Regions from separate parts of the Dyella sp. 333MFSha genome, predicted to be linked through region 2. Evidence: predicted binding sites of a transcription regulator. Region 2 holds the regulator's gene; each other region holds the start of a gene.

Region 1 (7,661 bases), on a different contig from region 2:
ACACGGGCGGTGAGTCTGCTGGCGGCCTTACTGGGTATCGCGGCCCTTCTGGTGGTCGGCAACACCATTCGTGTCGATATCCAGAGCCGCAGCGCGGAGATCGGTGTGCTGCTGCTTATCGGTGCCAGCCGTCCCTTCGTTCGCCGTCCTTATCTCTACGCGGGCATCTGGCTCGGGTTTCTTGCCGGCGTTCTGGCCGTGGTGCTGGCTGTCGTGCTCGAACTTGCGATGGCCGGCCCGGTGGGACGTCTTGCGGCCGCGTACGATGGCAGTGTGAGCTTCGGCGGGTTGCCCGCGTGGTTGTTGCTTTCGGTACCCGTCGCCGCCGCGTTGCTCGGCTGGCTGGGTGCCCGTCTGGTGAGTGCACGACAGATCCGTCGCGCCGCGGCGGTCTAGACAAGGGGATTTGGGGTGGCGACTCACATCGGTTCAGGCGTTGCCGGCGCGGCGCCGCGGATTCTCCTGGTCGACGGCTCCAAGGTCGTCCGCCAGCTGATTTCGCGCGTGGTCAGCGCCGAGGTGCCGGGCGTCGAGATCGTGGGCGTCTCCACCGGCGCGGAGGCGCAAGCCGAACTGCAGCGAGGGGTCTTCGACTTCGTCACCGTGGCGCTGCGGCTGCCCGACATGGACGGGCTGGACATCGCACGCTTCGTGCGCGAATCCGCGCCGCAGATCTACATGCCGATCGTCGTCGTCTCCGGTGACGTGGAAGAGCGTCTTCATCGCCGGGAACTCGGCGAGTTCGTCACCGACTACTTCGACAAGTCACTGGGCTTCGGCGCGCTGGCCGAATTCATCCGTGGCTACGTGCGCCCGGAAGGCGGTGCCGAGGGCGAGGTGCTGTACGTCGAGGACAGTCGTGTGGTCGCCCTGGCCACGCGCCGCATGATGGAAAAGTACGGCCTGACGGTGCACCACGTGATCAGTGCCGAAGACGCCATCGTATACCTGCACGAGGCGAAGGCCCGCGGCGACATGGGCGCCGACATCGTTCTTACCGACGTCAGCCTCAAGGGTGAACTCACCGGTGGCGATCTCGTGGAACGTATCCGCAACGAGTTCGGCTACGGCAAGGGGCAGCTGCCCACGCTGATCATGACCGGCGACGAAAACCCCGCGAACCAGGCCGCGTTGCTGCGCGCCGGCGCGAACGATCTCGTCGAGAAGCCGGTGGAAGAAAAGTTGCTGATCACGAAGCTGTTGTTCCAGTTGCGGGTGGCGCTACACCTGCGCGAAAGGGCGGAAGGTTGAACGAGCGGGTCAAGCTGGAAACATCGTGGAAGGAGCGGATCGGCGATTACCTCGATCGTCCGGAGATGCTGGCGCTGTCGGCATTTCTGCGCGACGAGAAGGCGGCGGGGAAGGTCATCTACCCGCCCGGTCCCGAGATCTTCAATGCGTTCGCGCACACGCCTTTCGATCGCGTACGCGTCGTGATCCTCGGCCAGGATCCGTACCACGGTCCCGGACAGGCGCACGGCCTGAGCTTTTCGGTGCGGCCCGGCGTCCGCGTGCCGCCCTCGCTGCAAAACATGTTCAAGGAGATCGAGGCCAGCTTCGGTATACCGCGCCCCGACCACGGATGCCTCACACCCTGGGCCGATCAGGGTGTGCTGTTGCTCAACGCCGTGCTTACGGTGGAAGCGGGACAGGCCGCATCGCACCAGGGCAAGGGATGGGAAGGATTTACCGATGCGGCGATCGACGCCCTCAACCGCGAGCGCGAGGGCCTGGTCTTCCTGCTTTGGGGTAGCCATGCCCAGAAGAAGGGCCAGCTGATCGACGCCAGGCGCCACAAGATTCTGCGCAGCGTGCATCCGTCGCCGCTGTCGGCGCATCGCGGTTTTCTGGGCTGCGGGCACTTCGCCGACACGAACGCGTACCTCGAATCACGCGGGGAGGCGCCGATCGACTGGTCGCTGCCGCCAAAGGCCGCTTTGGTCTCCGCCCTTTAAAGTCAGCTTCAAGCCCCAACAACTGTAGCAACGGCGGACACATAGCCGCCGTCGACGCCTTCGGCGCCGCGTTTTCGCGGCCGGGGAGCCGTCTGCCTCCTGAACACCCCGGCACCGACTCTGGACAGGCCGGGGGTATTTCTGTACCATAGCGTACAGTTAACCGATGAACTTCGGGCTGACTTAGCACTCTCACATCGGGACTGCTAATCTGCATACAGACTTTCAGGAGGTTCCACACATGTCCCAAGCACTCGTTACCCGTAACTACGGGCTCCCGAGCGTCGTCGGCAGTCTGGATTCCTACATCTCGGCGGTTCATCGCATCCCGGTGCTCAGCCTTGACGAGGAGCAGTCGCTGGCGCGCCGCTTCCGTGACGACGCCGATCTTGACGCCGCCAAGCAGCTCGTTATGTCCCACCTGCGTTTCGTGGTCCATGTGGCCCGCGGCTATAACGGCTACGGCCTGCAGCTGTCGGACCTCATCCAGGAAGGCAACATCGGCCTGATGAAGGCGGTCAAGCGTTTCGACCCGGATCAGGGCGTTCGCCTGGTGAGCTTCGCGGTGCACTGGATCCGTGCCGAGATGCACGAGTTCATCCTGCGCAACTGGCGCATCGTGAAGGTCGCCACGACCAAGGCGCAGCGCAAGCTGTTCTTCAACCTGCGCAAGAGCAAGAAGCGCCTGGGCTGGATGAATGCCGAAGAAGTCCGTGTCGTCGCTCACGACCTGGGTGTCCCGGAAGCCACCGTCCGCGAGATGGAATCGCGTCTGTCGGGTCGTGACGTGGGCTTCGAAGCCCCGGCCGATGCCGATGACGACGACAAGCCGGCACCGGCCGCCTTCCTCGTCGACGAAGGCGCCGACCCGTACGACAACCTCGCCGAGGAAGACGCGAGCAACAACCAGATGGGCGCGCTGTCGTCGGCGCTCGGCAACCTGGATGCCCGCTCGCGCGACATCATCCAGCGTCGCTGGCTGGCGGAAGACAACAAGGCCACGCTGCAGGATCTTGCGGACGAGTACGGTGTTTCCGCCGAGCGTATCCGTCAGATCGAAGCGAATGCCATGAAGAAGATGCGCGTCGCCATCGCGGCCTGAGTGCCCCGTTCGGCGTAAGATCCGGAGCGGCCCCCTCGTGGGGCCGTTTTCCGTTGCCCCTTTGAGTCAGGAGTCGAAGCGGATGCCCAGGGCACTGGTCATCGAAGACGATGAAGTCACCGCCCGCGACATCGTCGCGGAGCTGAGCGCGCACGGCCTGACGGCCGAGTGGGTGGCCAATGGCCGCGACGGGCTGACCCGCGCGCTGGCCGATGGCTACGACATCATCACTCTCGACCGCATGCTTCCCGGCATGGACGGTATCGACATCGTGTCCGCGCTGCGTGAGCGACGTATCGATACGCCTGTGCTGATGATCAGCGCGCTGTCCGATGTCGACGAACGCGTGCGCGGTCTGCGCGCCGGCGGCGACGATTATCTGACCAAGCCGTTTTCACCGGACGAACTGGCCGCGCGAGCGGAAGTGCTGCTGCGTCGTCGCCGGCCCGCCGCCAACGAAACCCGCCTGCGTGTCGCCGACCTCGAACTCGACCTGGTCAGGCACAACGCGCTGCGCGGCGGTCAGCCGCTCACGCTGCTGCCCACCGAGTTTCGCCTGCTCGAATTCCTCATGCGCAATGCCGGTCAGGTCGTCACGCGGCAGATGATTTTCGAGCACGTCTGGGGATTCCATTTCGATCCGGGCACCAACGTGATCGACGTCCATATCGGACGCCTGCGCCGCAAGATTGACGGCACGGGGCAGGCGCCTCTGATTCGTACCGTTCGTGGATCGGGGTATCTCCTTGCGCCCGCTGACTGACGCCTGGCGTTCCGCCACCTCACGACTGATCCTCATCTACGGGGCACTGTTCGCGATCTGGTGCGTCGTGTTGCTTGGCGTGGTGCAGTGGGAGGCGTCACGCTACCTGTCGCGCGTGGTCGACCAGATGCTGGTCGCACGCATCCATTATCTGGAAGGCACCGACGCGCGGAACCTTCCAGACACGGTGGCGACGGCCAGTGCGGTCGACGTCCAGGGCTTCATGCGCGTGGGCCTGTTCGATGCCCATGGCCGGCGCGTCGCCGGCAACATCGCCCGCGTACCGGATGAACTGAGCGAGGACGGCACCGTGACCTCGGTGAAGGCCATGCTGGTGGATGCCTCGCGCGATACGCCGATGCGGGCACGCGGCATCACGCGGGAGCTCCCCGACGGACGCCGCCTGGTCGTGATCAAGGACAGCACCACGATCGACGGCCTCGGTGCGATCATCCGGCGCGGCCTGCTCTGGGGTCTGTCGCTCACGTTGATCCCGGGCGTACTGGGCGGCGTGCTCATCGCACGAGGGCCAGCCCGCCGCATCCGTGCGATTCAGCAAGCCATGGAGCCCATCCGCGAAGGCGACCTAAGCGTGCGTCTGCCCGTGAGCCGCGGCGGCGACGAGGTCGACCTGCTCGCCGCGACGGTCAACACCACGCTGGGCGAAATCGAGCGCCTCCTGGGTGAGGTCAAGGGCGTCAGCGACAACATCGCCCACGACCTTCGCACACCGCTGACGCGCATGCGCACGCGGCTGTACCGTCTGCAGCAACAGTTCGCCGACACGCCCGAAGGCGATCAGCTGGAAGCGTGCGTCGCCGAGATCGATACGGTGCTGGGACGCTTCCGCGCGCTGCTGCGCGTGTCCGAGCTGGAAGATCGCCAGCGCAGCGCCTGCTTCGAGGACCTGGACATCGGCGCGGTCCTGCGCAATGTTCATGACTTCTATGCGCCGCTCGCCGAGGACCGCGGGCAGGCTTTCGAGATCCGGCTGGACAAACTGCCGCCGCTGCGAGGCGATCCGCAACTGATGTTCGAGGCGTTCGCCAACCTCGTCGGCAACGCGATCAAGTTCACTCCGGACGGCGGGGCGGTTCGCCTCGTCGCGACCACCGACGCCGCCGGCGACGCGCGGATCGATATCGCCGATACCGGCCCCGGTATTCCCGAGGGCGAGCGCGAGGCGGTGTTCCGTCGTTTCTACCGCGGGGACGAAACCCGTACCAAGCCCGGTTGCGGTCTGGGGCTGGCCATCGTCAGCGCGATCGTTCGTCTGCACGGGTACTCGCTGTCGGTCGGTGGGGACGAAAAAGGCGCTGTGTTTTCAGTCATCTGCCCCCCGGTCGTTAGCTCATAAACAAATCTTAACTACGACGACGATCGTCATGGGCGCAAAATTCGCCGCGACGCAACATTCGCGCACGGAATCCGTCCCTCATGATTGGCATCGTCCGGATCGCACTCTCGCGACCGTATACCTTCGTCGTCCTCGCCCTGCTGATCCTCATCGTGGGTCCGCTGGCCGCGCTGCGCACGCCGACGGATATCTTTCCCGACATCAAGATTCCCGTCATCGCGGTGGTCTGGCAGTACACCGGCCTGCCGCCGGATCAGATGGTCGGCCGCGTGTCGTCGCCCTTCGAGCGGGTGCTCACCACCACGGTCAATGACGTCGAGCACATCGAGGCCAACTCGATCCAGGGCTTCGGCATTGTCAAGATCTTCTTCCAGCCGACGGTGGACATCCGCACGGCGAACGCGCAGGTCACCGCCGTGGCCCAGACGCTGCTGCGCCAGCTGCCCGCGGGCACGACACCACCGCTGATCCTCAATTACAACGCCTCGACGGTGCCGATCATCCAGCTGGCGCTCTCCGGTGACGGCCTGACCGAGCAGAACCTGGCCGATCTGGGCCTCAATATCATCCGACCCCAGCTGACCTCGGTGGCCGGCGCCGCCATTCCGTATCCGTTCGGCGGCAAGACCCGCCAGGTGCAGATCGACATCGATCCGCCGGCTTTGCAGGCCCGCGGACTGTCGGCGCAGGACGTGGCCAACGCCCTCGCGGCGCAGAACCTGATCACGCCGGTGGGTACGCAGAAGATCGGTAAGTACGAATACACCCTGCAGCTCAACAACTCGCCCTCGGTGATCGACGAACTGGGCAACCTGCCGGTGAAGACGGTCAACGGTGCCACCGTGTTTATCCGCGACGTCGCCAATGTGCGCGACGGATCGCCGCCGCAGACCAACATCGTCCACGTCGACGGCAACCGCTCGGTGCTGATGACGGTGCTGAAGAACGGTTCCGCTTCCACGCTGGCGATCATCGCCGGCATCAAGGAGCGCGTGGCGGCAATGAAGGACGGTCTTCCGGCCAATCTCAAGATCGCACCGATCGGCGACCAGTCCCTGTTCGTCAGCGGGGCTATCGAGGGCGTGGCCCGCGAGGGCATCATCGCGGCGGCGCTCACGAGTCTGATGATCCTGCTGTTCCTCGGCAGCTGGCGCTCGACGGTCATCATCGCCACATCGATTCCGCTGGCGATCCTCGGCTCGATCGCCGCGCTCTCGGCGATCGGCGAGACCATGAACATCATGACCCTGGGTGGCCTGGCGCTCGCCGTCGGCATCCTGGTGGACGACGCGACGGTGACCATCGAGAACATCAACTGGCATCTCGAGCAGGGCAAGGACGTGGAGACCGCGATCCTCGACGGCGCGGCGCAGATCGTCACCCCGGCCTTCGTCTCGTTGCTGTGCATCTGCATCGTCTTCGTGCCGATGTTCTTCCTCAACGGCGTCGCCCGCTTCCTCTTCGTGCCGATGGCCGAGGCGGTGATGTTCGCGATGATCGCCTCGTTCATTCTCTCGCGCACGCTGGTGCCGACGATGGCGAAGTATCTGCTTCATCCGCACGATCACGACGACCCCCACGGCGAGGGCAAGGCGCCGTCGCGCAATCCCCTGGTGCGTTTCCAGCGTCGCTTCGAAGCGCGCTTCGAGAAGATCCGCGAGAGCTACCACGGACTGCTGCGGCTGGCCCTGGATCATCGCAAGGCGTTCGTGATCGGATTCATGGGTTTCGTCGTGTTGTCTTTCGCGCTGGTGCCGATGCTCGGTCGCAACTTCTTCCCTTCGGTGGATTCGGGGCAGATCCTCATGCACGTCCGTGCGCCGATCGGTACGCGCGTGGAGGAGAGCGCACGTCTGTTCGCCGAAGTGACCGACGCCGTACGCCGCATCGTACCCAGGGAAGAGCTCGGCACCGTCGTCGACAACATCGGCCTGTCCTCGTCGGGCATCAACAACACGTACAACAACACCGGTACGGTCGGTTCGCAGGACGGCGACATCCAGATCGCGCTCAACGAGGGGCACGCGCCAACCGCCGACTACGTGCGCGAGATGCGCGAGAAGCTGCCGCGTGAGTTTCCGGGCGTGACCTTCTCCTTCCCGCCGGCGGACATCATCAGTCAGATCCTGAACTTCGGCTCGCCCGCACCGATCGACCTGCAGGTGCGTGGTCCGAACCTCGACGCCAATTTCGGTTACGCCAGCCGGCTGCTGCGCGATATCCGCAAGATTCCGGGCGTGGCGGATGCGCGCATCCAGCAATCGAACGCCAGTCCGACGCTGAAGGTCGACGTCGACCGCAGTCGTGCGCAGCAGGTCGGTATCACCGAGCGTGACGTCACCAGCAGCCTGGGCGTCAACCTGGCCGGCTCCAGTCAGATCGCACCAACGTTCTGGCTCAATCCGCAGAACGGTGTGTCCTATCCGATCGTGATGCAGACGCCTCAGTACAGCATCGACTCGCTGCCGGACCTCGAGAACGTTC
Region 2 (7,661 bases):
TTCGGTGCGGACCAGCGTGTCATTGTTGAAGGTCAGGGTGAGCGTACGGGTGGTCATCTTCTGGCCGCGGTGGGAGAAGGTGGACACGTAATCCCAGCGATCCTGGTCAAAAGGCGAGGTGACCGAGGGGGTGCCCAGCAGCACCAGGACCTGACGCTTGGTCATGCCCGGCTGCAGCTGGTCGACGTTTTTCTTGTCTAGCAGGTTGCCCTGCTGCACGTCGGGGGTATAGACGAGGCCACAGCCCGCGATGGCAACCGCCATCATGGCCAAACCCAGCGTGCGGATGAGCTTATGCATGCGTAGTAACGTCCGGATCGTGAAGCCTGCGATGATACACTAAGCGCCTGACGGCACCGCGAGGGGGTCTATATGGACCAGGAAACCAAAGAGCTCCGCAGGGCGGGGCTCAAAGTCACACATCCGCGCATGCGGATCCTGCAGATCTTCGAAGAGGCGGACGAACGCCACCTCACGGCTGAAGACATCTACAAGCGTCTGCTTGCGCACCAGGAGGACATCGGGCTTGCCACGGTGTATCGGGTGCTGACCCAGTTCGAAGCTGCCGGCATCGTAATGAAGCACAACTTCGAAGGTGGGCAGGCCGTCTACGAGCTGGACCGCGGCAAGCATCATGACCACATGATCGACGTTGACAGCGGGAAAGTGATCGAGTTCATCAGCGAGGAGATCGAACGCCTCCAGCACGAGATCGCCGACCGCCACGGATACGTCATCGAAGACCACAGCCTGGTGCTGTACGTGCGGCCCAAGAAGAAGCGCTGAGTCAGGCTTTCGCTCGCGGCGAGAGGGCCCCTTCGGGGGCCTTTTTCGTGGGCGTGATTCAGGCGAGGGGTGTTGGCGGCGACATTTCGGGCGCCCATAAAAAACGCCGCCGGCGGACTCCTGTCCACCGGCGGCTTGATCCGCTTCGTTGTGGAACGTGGATCGCGAGTTGCTCGCTGGATTCACGTCTGCCCACTTCGAACCGGCGAGGCCGACATCCTGTCGCCTCATCAGGTCGATCGTCCCCACGACCGACCTGGGCTCACCGTCTCTCGACGGCGGCTCCCCCACATCGATAATGGGATCGTAACGAAGTGTTCACTGACCCGGTATTGGAAAATTTCCTATGCTCATTCCGATACTTGTGCTGCGGAGCAACACGCGGAGGTGCAGTCCGACGGGCTCGGGCCGGATCCGGAAGAGGCCTCCAAGCGCGGTGATTCGGTCACTCATGCCCTGTAGTCCGCGCCCTCCGCCGTCGGTTCTTGCGGGTTTGGGGGTGGAGGGCAGGCCGGTGCCGTCGTCACGAATGTCGAGGATGGCGACCGGACCGCTGTCACGCATGCCGATGCGGAGGCGTAGGGCCATCCGGCTGGCGCCGGAGTGGCGGACGACGTTGGTCGCGCTCTCCTGGACGACGCGATAGATCGCGGTCAGCGTGTCCTCGTCCAACAGGCGGGGCTCGCCCCGCAGGTCGGTGACATAGTGGATGCCCGCAGCGGTCAGCATGTCGCGGATCGGGCCTTCGTCCAGTGCGCGCAGCAATCCGAACTCGTCGAGCACCGAGGGGCGCAGACTGTCGAGCATCTTGTGCAGCGCCTTGCGCATGTGCCCAAGGATGCCGTTGATGGATTTACCGATGTCCTCCATGCCCGCGCTGCCTAGCCGCGCCTGTGCCAGTTTCAGGTGGGTCTGGATCGCGGTGAGGTTCTGTCCGAGTTCGTCATGCAGCTCGGCGGCCATGTGTCGGCGCAGGTTTTCCTCCGCCTGCAGGTTGCCGCGGGCGGCGTCGCGCAGCTGACGGGCCAGCTGATCCAGGCGCTGGTTGGCGGCGGCGAGGTGGGTGTTCTGCTGGGCGACGCGCTCGCTGCTGCGGCGAAGCGCGTCGGTGGCTGCGCCGAGCATCAGCGTGCCGGTGCCGGCCACGGCAAGGAACAGATGGGCCGCCGCCGTGGGCGCGCCGCGGCCGATCATGTCTTCGGTGACATTCAGGCCCACGCTGGTGATGAGCATGGCCAGGCCCGCGCCACGCCAGCCATGACGGAAGGCGAAGAAGAGCACCGGTGCCAGTGACAGCACGCGGGCGAACTGCGGCTGCGGAGAATACTCGGCCAGGGTGATCAGGATGGCCAGCGAGGGCAGCATGACGAGCAGGCCGTCGAGCAGGAGCTCGGCCATGGACGACTGCGTGGGGCGCTCGCGAAAGACGAGGATCATCACCGGCACGACCAGCAGAACACCGAGGTAGTTACCGAGCAGGTCGCTGCCGAAGGTGGTGCCCAGCATCTCGACCGGCGCGGCCGGGTGCAGCGAGGCCATCATGGCGGCGTTGCCGGCGGTGGCGACCGTGGCCGTCACCATCGCCGAGAGCAGCAGGCGGGCGACGTCTTCCGGGGTGCCCAGGCTGGCGTGCAGGTGGGCGCGGCGAAGCAGCCACAGGCACGCGGCCACCATCAGGGGCTCCGGCGCGTCGCCGAGCAGAAAGCCGGCGCCGCCGATGGGCAGGCCGCTGCGCCATTCGCAGATCATGCTGCCGGCGAGTTCCGCTCCGAGGATCCAGAACCAGTTGCGGGTGCGGGTGAGTAGCAGCGCACCGAAGCGCAGGCCAAACGGCAGTACCCAGTAGGGCTGCTCGGTAGGCCAGAGCATGATCCAGATCGCCGCGTAGGCGAGCGCTAGCAGGGGACCGGCGAATCGGGAAGGCGCGTGTAGTCGCATGCCCGAATGTTACACGGCGGATGTGCCGGCCCGACGCTCGGCGTCGCCCATACGCACGCGTCGGGATTGCCTGTTACATTCTGTGCATGCCAAGAATCGCTCTTGTAGATGACCATGCCATCGTCCGTGAGGGTTTCAAGCGACTCATCGAGCTTGAACCCGATCTGGACGTCGTTGCCGAAGCCCGCAATGCCGACGAGGCTGTCGATGCGGTCACCCAGCATCGCCCCGACCTGGTGGCGGTGGATCTGTCGCTTCCCGACGGTAGCGGCCTCCCGCTGATCGAGCATCTCGCGAGCATTTCGCCCGGGATGAAGATCGTCGTGCTGAGCATGCACGACGGCGAACCTTACGTTTCCGAGGCGTTGCGTCGCGGTGCGCGCGGCTATGTGACCAAGGGTGTCGCGCCCGAGGAACTTGTCGCCGCGGTGCGTTCGGTGCTTAGCGGTGAGCAATATCTCAGTTCGGATCTGCGGCAGCGGCGCTCGGGACGGCCTTCGGCGGATCTGGATCCGTTCAGTCGTCTGACGGCGCGTGAGCGGGAGGTATTCCTCTTACTCGCGGCCGGGCGCGCGCCGAAACAGGTCGCGGCGGAACTGGGGATCGGGCAGAAGACGATTTACATCCACCGGGCGGCGGTGATGAACAAGCTCAATGCCGGGTCGGAGCTGGACCTTTATCGGATGGCTCAGGAGCGGGGGCTCATCAGGACCTGACGGTCACCCCTGAGCCCGATCCAGCATTTTCTTCGCGTGCGCCCGCGTCTCCTTCGTAATCTCGACGCCACCCAGCATGCGCGACAGCTCGTCACGACGGCCGGATGCATCCAGCGGATGGATACGCGTACGGGTCGAATCGCCGTCGCTCTCCTTGGCCACGCGCAGGTGTGAGTGACCTTGCGCCGCCACCTGCGGCAGGTGGGTGACGCAGAGTACCTGCACCTTCTCGCCCAGCGCGCGCAGCTTCTGGCCGACCACCTCGGCGACGGCACCGCCGATGCCGGTGTCCACTTCGTCGAAGATCATGCAGCCGATGTTGTCGTTGCCCAGCGTCGCGACTTCGATCGCCAGACTGATGCGGGCGAGTTCGCCACCCGAGGCCACCTTGCGCAACGGGCGTGGCGGCTGGCCGGGGTTGGCGCTGACCAGCAGTTCGCAGCGCTCGCGGCCCTGCGGATCCGGGTCGTCGCCCTCGGCCGGCTCGAGCGACACTTCGAGACGGCCACCGCCCATGCCCAGCTCACCCATCAACGCGGCCACCGTGCCGCCGAGTCGACCGGCGGCGTCGGCGCGGGCTTTCGACAGCGACGACGCCGCGTCATCCCATGCCTTGCGCAGACGATCGCGCTCGCGACCCAGACGGTCGAGCGCATCCCCGGCGCCTTCCAGTTCGGCAAGGCGCTCGCGGACTTCCTCGGCCTTGGCCGTCAGTTCCTCGATGGGCAGGCGGTAGCGGCGGGCGAGGTCGTGAAGGTGCGTGAGGTGGGTGTCCACCTCGGCGAGCCGTTCGGGATCCAGTTCGACATCCTGCGCGTAGCGGCTGAGGCCGTCGACGGCCTCGCCGACCTGAATCTGGGCGCTGTCGAGCAGCTCCAGGGTCGGGACGAGCGAGGCGTCCAGCTCGGCCAGGCGCGACACCTCGGCATGGGCGCGCAACAGGGCGCGGCCGACAGCGAATTCGCTTTCGCCGTCGAGGATTTCAACGACGCCATTGGCGCCCTCGGCCAGCCGGCCGGCATTGGCCAGCCGGCGATGCTGGGCTTCGAGGTCTTCGAGCGCGGCGGGCGCGAGGGCCCAGCGGTCGAGTTCTTCCAGTTCGTGGGCGAGCAGCTCGATCTGGCGCTCGCGGTCATCGCCGCCGGACAGCGTACGAATGCGCGCCACGGCGTCGCGCCAGGCTTTGGCCGTGTCGCGGACGCTCGTCTGCAAGACCTCGTTGCCCGCGTAGGCGTCTAGCAAAGCCATCTGATGCTGGCGCGAAAGCAGGGCCTGGTGCTCGTGCTGGCCGTGGATCTCGACGATCAGCGAGGCCAGCGCCGACATCTGGGCGAGGCTGGCCGGGCGGCCGTTGATCCAGCCGCGCGAGCTGCCTTCGGTGCGGATCACCCGACGCAGCTGGCAGGTCTCGCCATCGTCCAGTTCTTCCTGGCGGAGCCACTCGGTGGCTTCGGGCAGGCCGGTGAGGTCGAATTCGGCGGCCAGCTCGGCGCGGTCGCTGCCGGCCCGGACCATGCCGCTGTCCGCGCGGGCGCCCGCCAGCAGCATCAGGGCATCCACCAGCAGGGACTTGCCCGCGCCGGTCTCGCCGCTGACCACGGTGAGGCCCGGACCGAAGGCGATCTCGGCTTCTTCGACGACGGCGAACTGGCGGACGTAGAGCGACGTGAGCATGAGGACCAGGCGGCGGATGGAATCGCGCCGATTGTAGCGGGAGGCGAGTCGCATAAGCCGAGACTTGCAAGCGAGGCGGCGAGACCTTATTGATAGCGCGAGCTTCCAACCCCTTTCCCACACCAGCCAGGCGCATGAATCCGTTCTCCGGTCACGACATCGATGCACGAGCGCGCCGGCTGCTGCGGACCCTCATATCGCAATACCTTTCCGACGGTGAGCCGGTGGGCTCACGCACGCTGGCGCGTTCGTCCGGCCTGGAAGTGAGTCCGGCGACCATCCGCAACATCATGGCGGACCTGGAAGAAGCGGGCCTCGTGGCATCGCCCCACACCTCGGCGGGGCGTATTCCGACGCCGCGCGGCCTTCGTCTGTTCGTCGACAGCCTGCTCGAACTGAAGCCGTTGCCGCGCGACGACATGGCCCGCCTGCAGGGCGGGCTGCCACCGCATCAGACGACCACGCGCGACCTGCTGGGCAATGTCTCGAACCTGCTTTCGGCGATGACCCGCTTCGCCGGCGTGGTCACGGTGCCGCGCCAGGGCGATTTCCCGCTGCGCCACATCGATTTCGTCAATCTGCCCGATGCCCGGGTCCTCGTGATCCTTGTGTTCTCGGACAACCAGGTGCAGAACCGGGTGGTTCAGCTGGCCAGGCCGCTGGACGCCACGGAGCTGGAGCAGGCGGCCAACTATCTCAACGCTCAGTTCGCCGGCTTCCGTCTGGCGGACATCCGGGCGCACCTCGCCACCGAACTGCGCGAGGCCGGGGGCGAGCTCAATCGCCAGCTGGCCAGCGTGGTGGAGCTGGCCACCGCGTCGTTCACCCCCGTCGAGGATGCGGACGACGTGCTGGTGAGCGGTCAGACCAATCTCATGGGGTACTCGGAGCTGGCCGATATCGAGCGGCTTCGCGACCTCTTCGACGCCTTCCAGCAGAAGCGCGATCTGCTTCAGCTGATGGAAATGTGCGTCCAGGCGCCCGGCGTGCGCCTGTTCATCGGCGAGGAATCCGGTTTTTCCGCCCTCGACGGGTGCAGTATCGTCACCGCTACCTACGGCACCAGCGGCCGGATGCTGGGCGCGATCGGAGTTATTGGACCGACGCGTATGGCATATGAGCGGGTGATTCCCGTGGTACAAGCCACGGCCGGACTGCTCAGTGACGCCTTGAATCGCGCCGCGGCGACCTCATAAACCGGCACGGGAGGCGGGTTTAGTATTTCCCGCGAATGTTCGGCCCTTCCCGACGGAGGGCCGTGAAGCTGACATTTGGAGTAACCATGCAGAACAACGATCCCCATGCGCCGGATCAGGCGCAGGACGGCGGTGTCGACGAGAACGGCGCACAGTCCGAGCTCGACGCGCTGAACGCCCAGCTTGCCGCGATGGAAGTCGAGCTGGCCCAGGCCCGCGAGACGGTCCTGCGCGAGAAGGCGGAGATCGAGAACCAGCGCCGCCGCATGCAGCGTGACCTCGACCAGGCCCGCCGTTTCGCCAACGAGAAGCTGCTGGGCGACCTGCTGCCGGTGTACGACGGCATCGCGCTGGGCCTGGCCAATCAGACGGCCGACGCGAAGACGCTGCGCGAGGGACTGGAAATGTCGCTGAAGCAGCTGGAGAAGGTGACCCAGGCCAACGGCCTGTCGGTCGTCGACCCGCTGCACCAGCCGTTCAACCCGGAGCATCACCAGGCGATCAGCTCGGTCGAATCGAACGAGCACGCGCCGAACACCGTGGTGGCCGTGGTGCAGAAGGGGTTCGTGCTGAACGACCGCCTGTTGCGTCCGGCTCTCGTGGCGGTGGTTCGCGACAACTGAACCAAACCCCGTCCGGCGTCGGTTTCGCGCCGCGGGGAGTCTCACCAGATATTGAATCGATGGGGCACACCCCCATTTTCCAAACCAGTCGCGGCCGCGGGGGCCGCTTAGAAATACGGAGCAACTTCAATGGCCAAGATCATCGGCATCGACCTCGGTACGACCAACTCCTGCGTCGCAGTGATGGAAGGTTCGACCGCGCGCGTTATCGAAAACGCTGAGGGCGATCGCACCACGCCGTCCATCGTCGCTTTCACCAAGGACAACGAAGTCCTGGTGGGTGCGCCGGCCAAGCGTCAGAGCGTCACCAACCCCAAGAACACCTTCTACGCGGTGAAGCGCCTCATCGGCCGCAAGTTCACCGACGCCGAAGTTCAGAAGGACCTAAAACTGGTTCCGTACGGCATCGTCGCGCACGATAACGGCGACGCATGGGTGCAGACGGCCGATGGCAAGAAGATGGCCCCGCAGGAAGTGTCCGCGAAGGTCCTCATGAAGATGAAGAAGACCGCCGAGGATTTCCTTGGCGAGGCCGTGACCGAGGCCGTCATCACCGTGCCGGCCTACTTCAACGACAGCCAGCGCCAGGCCACCAAGGACGCCGGCAAGATCGCGGGCCTCGAGGTCAAGCGCATCATCAACGAGCCTACCGCTGCCGCGCTGGCTTACGGTCTGGACAAGACCTCGACGGCCGACCGCAAGATCGCCGTGTACGATCTGGGCGGCGG
Region 3 (7,661 bases), on a different contig from region 2:
TCGGGCATCGATCCGCAGTGCAATTACGGACTGAGCACGACGCCGACATCGGCGACCATCGCGTACTGAACCGCCAACGGCGCTGACTCACATCGAAGCAAAAAAAAGAGGCCCCGCAAGCGGGGCCTCTTTCGTACAGCGAGCCGGAAGGCGGGGACTTAGAAGTCCATGCCACCCATGCCGCCCATGCCACCCGGGGCACCGTGGCCGGCGCCGTCGTCCTTCTTCGGCACTTCGGTCACGGCCGCTTCGGTCGTGATGATCGAGCCGGCGACCGAGGCCGCGAACTGCAGGGCCGAACGCGTGACCTTGGTCGGGTCCAGGATGCCGAAGGCGATCATGTCACCGAACTCACCGGTGGCGGCGTTGTAACCGAAGTTACCTTCACCGGCCTTGACCTGGTTGACGATGACCGACGCTTCTTCACCGGCGTTGGTGACGATGGCGCGCAGCGGAGCCTCGAGCGTGCGACGGGTGATCGCGATGCCGAGATCCTGGTCCGTGTTCTTGCCCTTGAGGCCTTCGAGCGCCTTGAGTGCACGGATCAGGGCGACGCCGCCGCCCGGGACCACGCCTTCTTCGACGGCTGCGCGCGTGGCGTGCAGGGCGTCTTCGACGCGGGCCTTCTTTTCCTTCATCTCGACTTCCGTCGCCGCGCCGACCTTGATGACGGCAACACCGCCGGCAAGCTTGGCAACGCGCTCCTGCAGCTTCTCACGGTCATAATCCGACGAGGTCTCTTCGATCTGCGCCTTGATCTGCTTGATGCGCGACTGGATGCCTTCGGCATCGCCGGCACCGTCGATGATCGTGGTGTTTTCCTTCGTGATCACGACGCGCTTGGCGCGACCCAGGTCGTTGATGGTGGCCTTGTCCAGAGCCAGACCCACTTCCTCGGAGATGACCGTGCCGCCCGTCAGCTGGGCGATGTCTTCCAGGATGGCCTTGCGACGATCGCCGAAACCCGGCGCCTTGACGGCGGCGACCTTGACGATGCCACGGATCGTGTTGACGACGAGCGTGGCCAGGGCTTCGCCCTCGACTTCCTCGGCGACGATCAGCAGCGGCTTGGCGGCCTTGGCGACAGCCTCGAGCACCGGGAGCAGCTCACGGACGTTCGAGATCTTCTTGTCGTGGATGAGGATGAACGGGTCGTCCAGCTCAACCTGCTGCGACTGCTGGTTGTTGATGAAGTACGGCGACAGGTAGCCGCGATCGAACTGCATGCCTTCGACGACGTCGAGTTCGTTCTCGAGGCCCGAACCTTCTTCGACCGTGATCACGCCTTCCTTGCCGACCTTGCCCATCGCCGTGGCGATGATGTCACCGATGTTGGCATCGGAGTTGGCCGAGATCGTACCGACCTGGGCGATCGCCTTGTCGTCGGCGGTCGGGTTGGACAGCTTCTTCAGCTCGCCGACGGCGGCCGAGACGGCCTGGTCGATACCGCGCTTGAGGTCCATCGGGTTGATGCCGGCGGCAACGGCCTTGAGGCCTTCCTGGATGAACGCCTGGGCGAGGACGGTCGCGGTCGTGGTGCCGTCACCGGCCACGTCGGAGGTCTTCGAGGCGGCTTCCTTCACGATCTGCGCGCCGATGTTCTCGTACTTGTCGGCGAGCTCGATTTCCTTCGCGACCGAGACGCCGTCCTTGGTGACGGTCGGGACGCCGAAGCTCTTCTCGAGCACGACGTTGCGGCCCTTCGGACCCAGGGTGACCTTCACCGCGTTGGCGAGGGTGTTGACACCCTTCAGCATGCGGGCGCGGACGTCTTCGCCGAAGCGGACTTCTTTAGATGCCATGATCGTTGAATCCTTGAATAGTTAGGTAGAGAAAGTCGGGAGAACGGGGCGAGCCGGGGCTCAGCCTTCCAGAACCGCCACGATGTCGTCTTCCTTCAGGAAGACCAGCTCTTCGCCGTCGACCTTGATTTCCTGACCGGCGTACTTGCCGAACAGGACCACGTCGCCTTCCTTCACGCCCATGGGGCGGAGCTGGCCGCTGGCGAGCAGCAGGCCGGTACCGGCGGCGATGACCTTGCCGCGGGTGGGCTTTTCGGTGGCGCTGTCGGGGATGACGATGCCACCGGCCGAGACGCGCTCTTCTTCGAGACGCTTGACGATGACGCGATCGTGCAGCGGGCGCAGTTTGCTCATGACTTCTCCAAACATGTGTTTGACGGGAAAGGAATTTAGGCCACCCTGTTAGCACTTGCCCAGGGTGAGTGCCAGAATTTTAGCCAGAACAGCCCCGGGATCGGAAGAACTATCTGGATGGTCGACAGATGGCGGCGGCGGCGAACCGTTCAAGGGCCGCGGTGCAAAAAAGCATCCCGCGCCGATGCAAGCCAGCTGGAGTTTGCCCGGTCATAATGACCAACGCCTTACTGGAGAGCCCCATGTCGCCGCTATCCCGCCTCGCGCGGAACCTCGTCGCCTCCCTCGGCCTGTTGCTCGCCGTTTCCCCGGCCTTCGCGCAGGATCCCGAAGACGACCTGCTGCCGGTCACCCAGGCCTTCCATCTCACCTCCGACGCGAGCCAGCCCGGTTCGGTCAGGCTGCACTGGACCATCGCGCCCGACTATTACCTCTACCGCGGCCGGATCAGGATCAAGGCGGCGGACGCCGGCGCCACGCTGGGCCAGCCGACCCTCCCGGACGGCCTCAAAAAGCACGACGAATACCTCGGCGACGTGGAGATCTACCACGGCGAGATCGAGGCGACCGTGCCCTATACGCTCGCCGACGCCGCGACGAAGACGCTCGCGCTCGACGTCCAGTACCAGGGCTGCCACGAGGTCGAGCCGAAGATCTGCTACCCGCCGAACACCGAGCACCTGAAGCTCACGATCGGTGGCCCGTCGACCATCCCGGCCGCGGCACCCGCCAGCGCGCCGCCAGCCGCTGCCGGCGGCGCTTCGCTGCTGGGGGCGCCGGCTTCGCTGCCGGGTACCGAAGCCCAGGCACTGCCCGCCGATCAGGCCTTCCGTTTCGAGGCGCTGGTCAAGGGCGGCGACAGCCTGCTGCTGCGCTGGACGATGCCGAAGGACTATTACCTCTACCGCGACAAGACCGAACTCAAGGTGGTCTCGCCGGCCGGCGTCAGCGCGGGCGAGCCCGACTGGCCTAGTGGCACCGCCCATCACGATGAGCACTTCGGCGACACCATCGTCTATTTCGACCAGGTCGAAGTGCCGGTGCCGCTTACCGGCGCGGGCAAGAGCGGCAAGGTCGATGTCGACGTGGCCTATCAGGGCTGCCTCGAGAACGGCATCTGCTACCCGGTAATGACCCGCCGGGTCAGCGTCGATCTCGCCACCCACGCGGCCACGATCGGCGGCGCCACCGAGGCGCCTCCGGCCAGCGCCCCGGCCGAGGTGGCGCCCACCCCGCGGCCAGCCGGCCTGACGCGCGCCGCCTCCGATGCGCCGGTCGGCTTCATCGCCGCGATCGGACTCGCCCTGCTGGGCGGCCTGGTGCTCAACCTCATGCCCTGCGTCCTGCCCGTACTGTCGCTGAAGGCGATCACGGTGCTGGAGAGTGGCGAAAGCCCCGCTGCCGCGCGCAAGCACGCGCTCTGGTACACCGCCGGCGTGCTCGTCGCCTTCGCCGCGCTCGGCGTGATCATCGTCGGCATCCGTGCCGCCGGCCACGGGATCCAGTGGGGCGCCCAGTTCCAGCAGCCGGTCGCCATCGGCCTGCTGGTCTACGTCATGCTCGCCGTGGGCCTGTCGATGTCGGGCGTGTTCGAGATCGGCGGTTCGCTGGGCAACATCGGCAGCGGCCTCGCCTCGCGCTCCGGCGCCTCGGGCGATTTCTTCACGGGCGTGCTGGCCGTGGTGGTCGCCAGCCCGTGCACCGCGCCGTTCATGGGTTCGGCTATCGCCTTCGCCTTCGCGGCACCGGTGGCGATCGCCTTCCTGATCTTCCTGGCACTCGGCCTGGGCCTTGCCCTGCCCTTCCTGCTCATCGGCTTCGTGCCGGCCGTCGCCCGCCTGTTGCCGCGCCCCGGCCGCTGGATGGAAACGCTGAAGCAGGCACTGGCCTTCCCGATGTACCTCACCGCGGTGTGGCTGTTGTGGGTACTGACCAAGCAGCGTGGCGCCGACGCGACGGCGCTGGTGCTGGCAGGCGGCGTGCTGCTGGCGATGGCGCTGTGGTGGTACGGCCGCAGCCGTCGTAGCGCGCTCTCATGGGTCTTCACCGCCGTGCTGGCTGTCGGCGCCATGGCCGCGCTGTGGACGGTGCATGGACTTCCCGCCGCAACGACCACCGCCACGGCCAGCGACGGCTCGGTGCCTTACTCGGCCGACAAGCTCGCGGAACTTCGTGCCGCGGGCACGCCGGTACTGGTCGACATGACCGCCGACTGGTGCATCACCTGCAAGGCCAACGAAAAGGCCGTGCTGGACACCGACGCGTTCAGAGACCTGCTCAAGCGCACGGGCACCGTCTACATGAAGGGTGACTGGACCGACGTCAATGCGCCCATCGCCGCGTATCTGGAGCAGTTCCACTCGGTAGGCGTGCCGTTGTACGTCGTCTATCCGAAGGGTGGCGGCGACGGCAGGAAGCTGTCCACCGTCCTGACCTACGACGGCGTGGCGAAGGCGCTCGATACCGCGCCCGGCTCGTGACACGCGGCCCGACCTTCTGGATCGTGGCCCTGGCGATCGCCGGGGCCACGGCCGGCCTGTATGTCGAGCACCGCCGCGCCAATCCGTCGCCCCCGGACGGGATGACGGTGGCCGAGGTGGGCGATGTGGCGCCCGACGTCACCTACGTCGCTATCGATGGCACGCCCCATCGCCTGTCCGAATGGCGAGGCAGGCGCGTGCTGATCAACTTCTGGGCTTCGTGGTGCGCCCCTTGCCGGCGTGAGATGCCACTCCTGAGCGCCGCCTCGGACCGCGACCACGGTCGCACGGTCGCCATTCTGGGCGTGGCCGAGGACACCGACGCCGACGCGGCACGCTATCTCGCCGGGCGCCCGGTGAACTACCCCGTGCTGCTGGTCGACAGCGACGCCCCCGGCAGCTCGCTCTCCTTCGGCAATACGCGGCGGGTTCTGCCCTACAGCATCCTCATCGGCGACGACGGGCGTATCCTGCGGCGCAAACTCGGCGGCTTCAGCGCGGCCGAGATCGACGAATGGCTCGCGCCTTAGATCTCCCGGAGAACTTCACCATGGATGCCCCGCTTTCAGACGACCAGGCGATCGATGCGACCCGTCGCTGGCTCGAACGTGCCGTCATCGGCCTCAATCTGTGCCCGTTCGCCAAGGCCGTGCACAGGAAGGGCCAGATCCGCTTCGTCGTCAGCGAGGCGGAGCAGCCCCTGCAACTGCATGACGATCTGGTGCGGGAACTCAAACGCCTGCGGGACAGCGATCCGGAGACGATCGACACCACGCTGTTGATTCACCCGCGCGTCCTCGGCGACTTCATGGACTTCAACGAATTCCTGGAGATCGCCGACGAAACGGTGGCCGAGCTCTCGCTGGACGGCGAGATCCAGGTAGCCAGCTTTCATCCGGACTTTCAGTTCGAAGGTACCGCACCGGACGACATCACCAATTACACCAACCGGTCGCCGTTCCCAACCCTGCACCTGCTGCGCGAAGCCAGCATCGACCGGGCGGTCGCCGCGTTTCCGGAGGCGGCCAGTATTTTCGAGGCCAACATGGCCACGCTGGACAAGCTCGGGCACGACGGATGGCGGGCATTGTTCCCCGAGCCCTAGCCAAGACCATACGGGAGCGTGTGGAAAGTCGCGATCTCCAGCGAACTGCGTCGATCTTCACCGAACTGGACAACTCCGGGGGACAGGCGCACACTGCGCGGCGTTCCGGATTTCCGGACCTACGGCACAGGTGAAGCGTGGCCAGGATCCTTGTCCTTCATGGACCCAACCTCAATCTCCTCGGCGTTCGCGAGCCGTCGGTCTACGGGCGCGAGACGCTCGCCGACATCAACAGCTCGTTGCAGGGCCGCGCACAGGCGGCCGGACACGACCTGAGCTGGTTCCAGTCCAATGCCGAGCATGAGCTGATCGCCCGGGTGCATCAGGCCCGCGACGAAGGCGTGGCCTGGATCCTGATCAACCCCGCCGCCTTCACGCATACCTCGATCGCCCTGCGCGACGCGCTGGCCGGCGTGGCGATCCCGTTCATCGAGATCCACCTGTCCAATCCGCACGCGCGTGAAGCGTTCCGGCACCACTCCTATGTGTCCGATATCGCCGCGGGCGTGATCTGCGGTTTCGGCGGCGACAGCTACCGCCTGGCGCTCGAAGCCGCACTTCTCCGGCTGGCCGTACCCGCCGCCTGAATTCCCCTTCGCGGCGCGCCATACGGCGCCCGCACCTCCACCACCGACTAAGGGTTGCCCCATGGACCTGCGCAAGATCAAGAAGCTCATCGACCTGCTCGAGGAATCCAACCTCGCCGAGCTGGAAATCAAGGAAGGCGAAGAAGTCGTCCGTCTGTCCCGCGTGCCGAAGGGCACCGCCGTCGCCCAGCCGATGTATGCGGCGCCGGCTCCGGCGGCCGCCGCTCCCGCGGCAGCGGCACCGGCCGCGGCGGCCTCGGCACCCGCGGCGGCACCCGCCGAGTCCGGCCTTCCGGCCGGTCACGTGGTGAAGGCGCCGATGGTCGGCACGTTCTACTCCGCTTCGACCCCGGGCGCACCGGCGTTCGCCGTCGTCGGCCAGCAGGTCAAGGCCGGTGAGACGCTCGGCATCATCGAAGCCATGAAGATGTTCAACCAGATCGAGGCCGATGTGGCCGGTACCGTCGTCGCCGTGCTGATCGAGAACGGTCAGCCGGTCGAATTCGACGAACCGATGTTCGTCATCGCCTGAGGCCAGACCCATGCTCGAGAAGGTCGTCATCGCTAACCGCGGCGAAATCGCGCTGCGCGTGCTGCGCGCATGCCACGCGCTCGGCATCAAGACGGTCGCGGTGCACTCCACCGTGGACCGCAATCTGAAGCACGTCGGCCTGGCCGACGAATCGGTGTGCATCGGCCCGGGTCCCTCGGTCGACAGCTACCTCAACATCCCGCGCATCATCGCCGCGGCCGAGATCACCGACGCCGCCGCGATCCACCCGGGTTACGGCTTTCTCTCGGAGAACGCGAATTTCGCCGAGCAGGTCGAGGAGTCCGGTTTCGTCTTCATCGGCCCCACGGCCGACGTCATCCGCCTGATGGGTGACAAGGTCGAGGCGATCCGTGCCATGAAGGCCGCCGGCGTGCCGTGCGTGCCCGGTTCGGGCGGCCCGCTGGGCGACGATGTCGAAGAAAACATCCGCATCGCCCGTGAGATCGGCTATCCCGTCATCATCAAGGCGGCCGGCGGCGGCGGCGGTCGCGGCATGCGCGTCGTGCGCACCGAACCGCACCTTGCCAGCTCCATCGTGATGACCAAGCAGGAAGCCAAGGCGGCTTTCAGCAACGATCAGGTCTACATGGAGAAGTTCCTGGAAAATCCGCGCCACGTGGAAATCCAGGTACTCGCCGATGGCCAGGGCAACGCCATCCACCTCGGCGAACGCGACTGCTCCATGCAGCGCCGTCACCAGAAGGTCGTGGAAGAGGCGCCGGCACCGGGCATCACGCCGGAGATGCGCGCCGAGATCGGCAAGGTCTGCGTCGACGCCTG

What was found. The regulator HrcA, encoded in region 2, represses chaperone genes, less so after heat shock. The targets are predictions, from matches to a motif close to TTNGCACTCNNNNNNNNNGAGTGCNAA.
Region 1: the regulator HrcA is predicted to act here: its motif matches at 2,139-2,165, upstream of rpoH (RNA polymerase sigma factor RpoH).
Region 3: the regulator HrcA is predicted to act here: its motif matches at 2,205-2,231, upstream of BLT40_RS09520 (co-chaperone GroES).

Annotation. Positions count from the first base shown of each region.
Region 1 is NZ_FNBR01000002.1:662,998-670,658, reverse strand. It holds gene ftsX (permease-like cell division protein FtsX) at 1-396, shown strand, start outside; gene BLT40_RS10305 (response regulator) at 412-1,251, shown strand; gene ung (uracil-DNA glycosylase) at 1,248-1,955, shown strand; gene rpoH (RNA polymerase sigma factor RpoH) at 2,197-3,057, shown strand; gene BLT40_RS10290 (response regulator transcription factor) at 3,140-3,820, shown strand; gene BLT40_RS10285 (sensor histidine kinase) at 3,804-5,177, shown strand; gene BLT40_RS10280 (efflux RND transporter permease subunit) at 5,258-7,661, shown strand, end outside.
Region 2 is NZ_FNBR01000001.1:735,742-743,402, forward strand. It holds gene bamE (outer membrane protein assembly factor BamE) at 1-300, opposite strand, end outside; gene fur (ferric iron uptake transcriptional regulator) at 373-786, shown strand; gene BLT40_RS03400 (MASE1 domain-containing sensor histidine kinase) at 1,105-2,724, opposite strand; gene BLT40_RS03405 (response regulator transcription factor) at 2,811-3,440, shown strand; gene recN (DNA repair protein RecN) at 3,444-5,114, opposite strand; gene hrcA (heat-inducible transcriptional repressor HrcA) at 5,249-6,310, shown strand; gene grpE (nucleotide exchange factor GrpE) at 6,397-6,933, shown strand; gene dnaK (molecular chaperone DnaK) at 7,063-7,661, shown strand, end outside.
Region 3 is NZ_FNBR01000002.1:487,713-495,373, forward strand. It holds gene BLT40_RS20605 (hypothetical protein) at 1-69, shown strand, start outside; gene groL (chaperonin GroEL) at 159-1,802, opposite strand; gene BLT40_RS09520 (co-chaperone GroES) at 1,863-2,156, opposite strand; gene BLT40_RS09525 (protein-disulfide reductase DsbD family protein) at 2,399-4,636, shown strand; gene BLT40_RS09530 (TlpA family protein disulfide reductase) at 4,633-5,166, shown strand; gene BLT40_RS09535 (DUF1415 domain-containing protein) at 5,187-5,741, shown strand; gene aroQ (type II 3-dehydroquinate dehydratase) at 5,879-6,328, shown strand; gene accB (acetyl-CoA carboxylase biotin carboxyl carrier protein) at 6,390-6,860, shown strand; gene accC (acetyl-CoA carboxylase biotin carboxylase subunit) at 6,871-7,661, shown strand, end outside.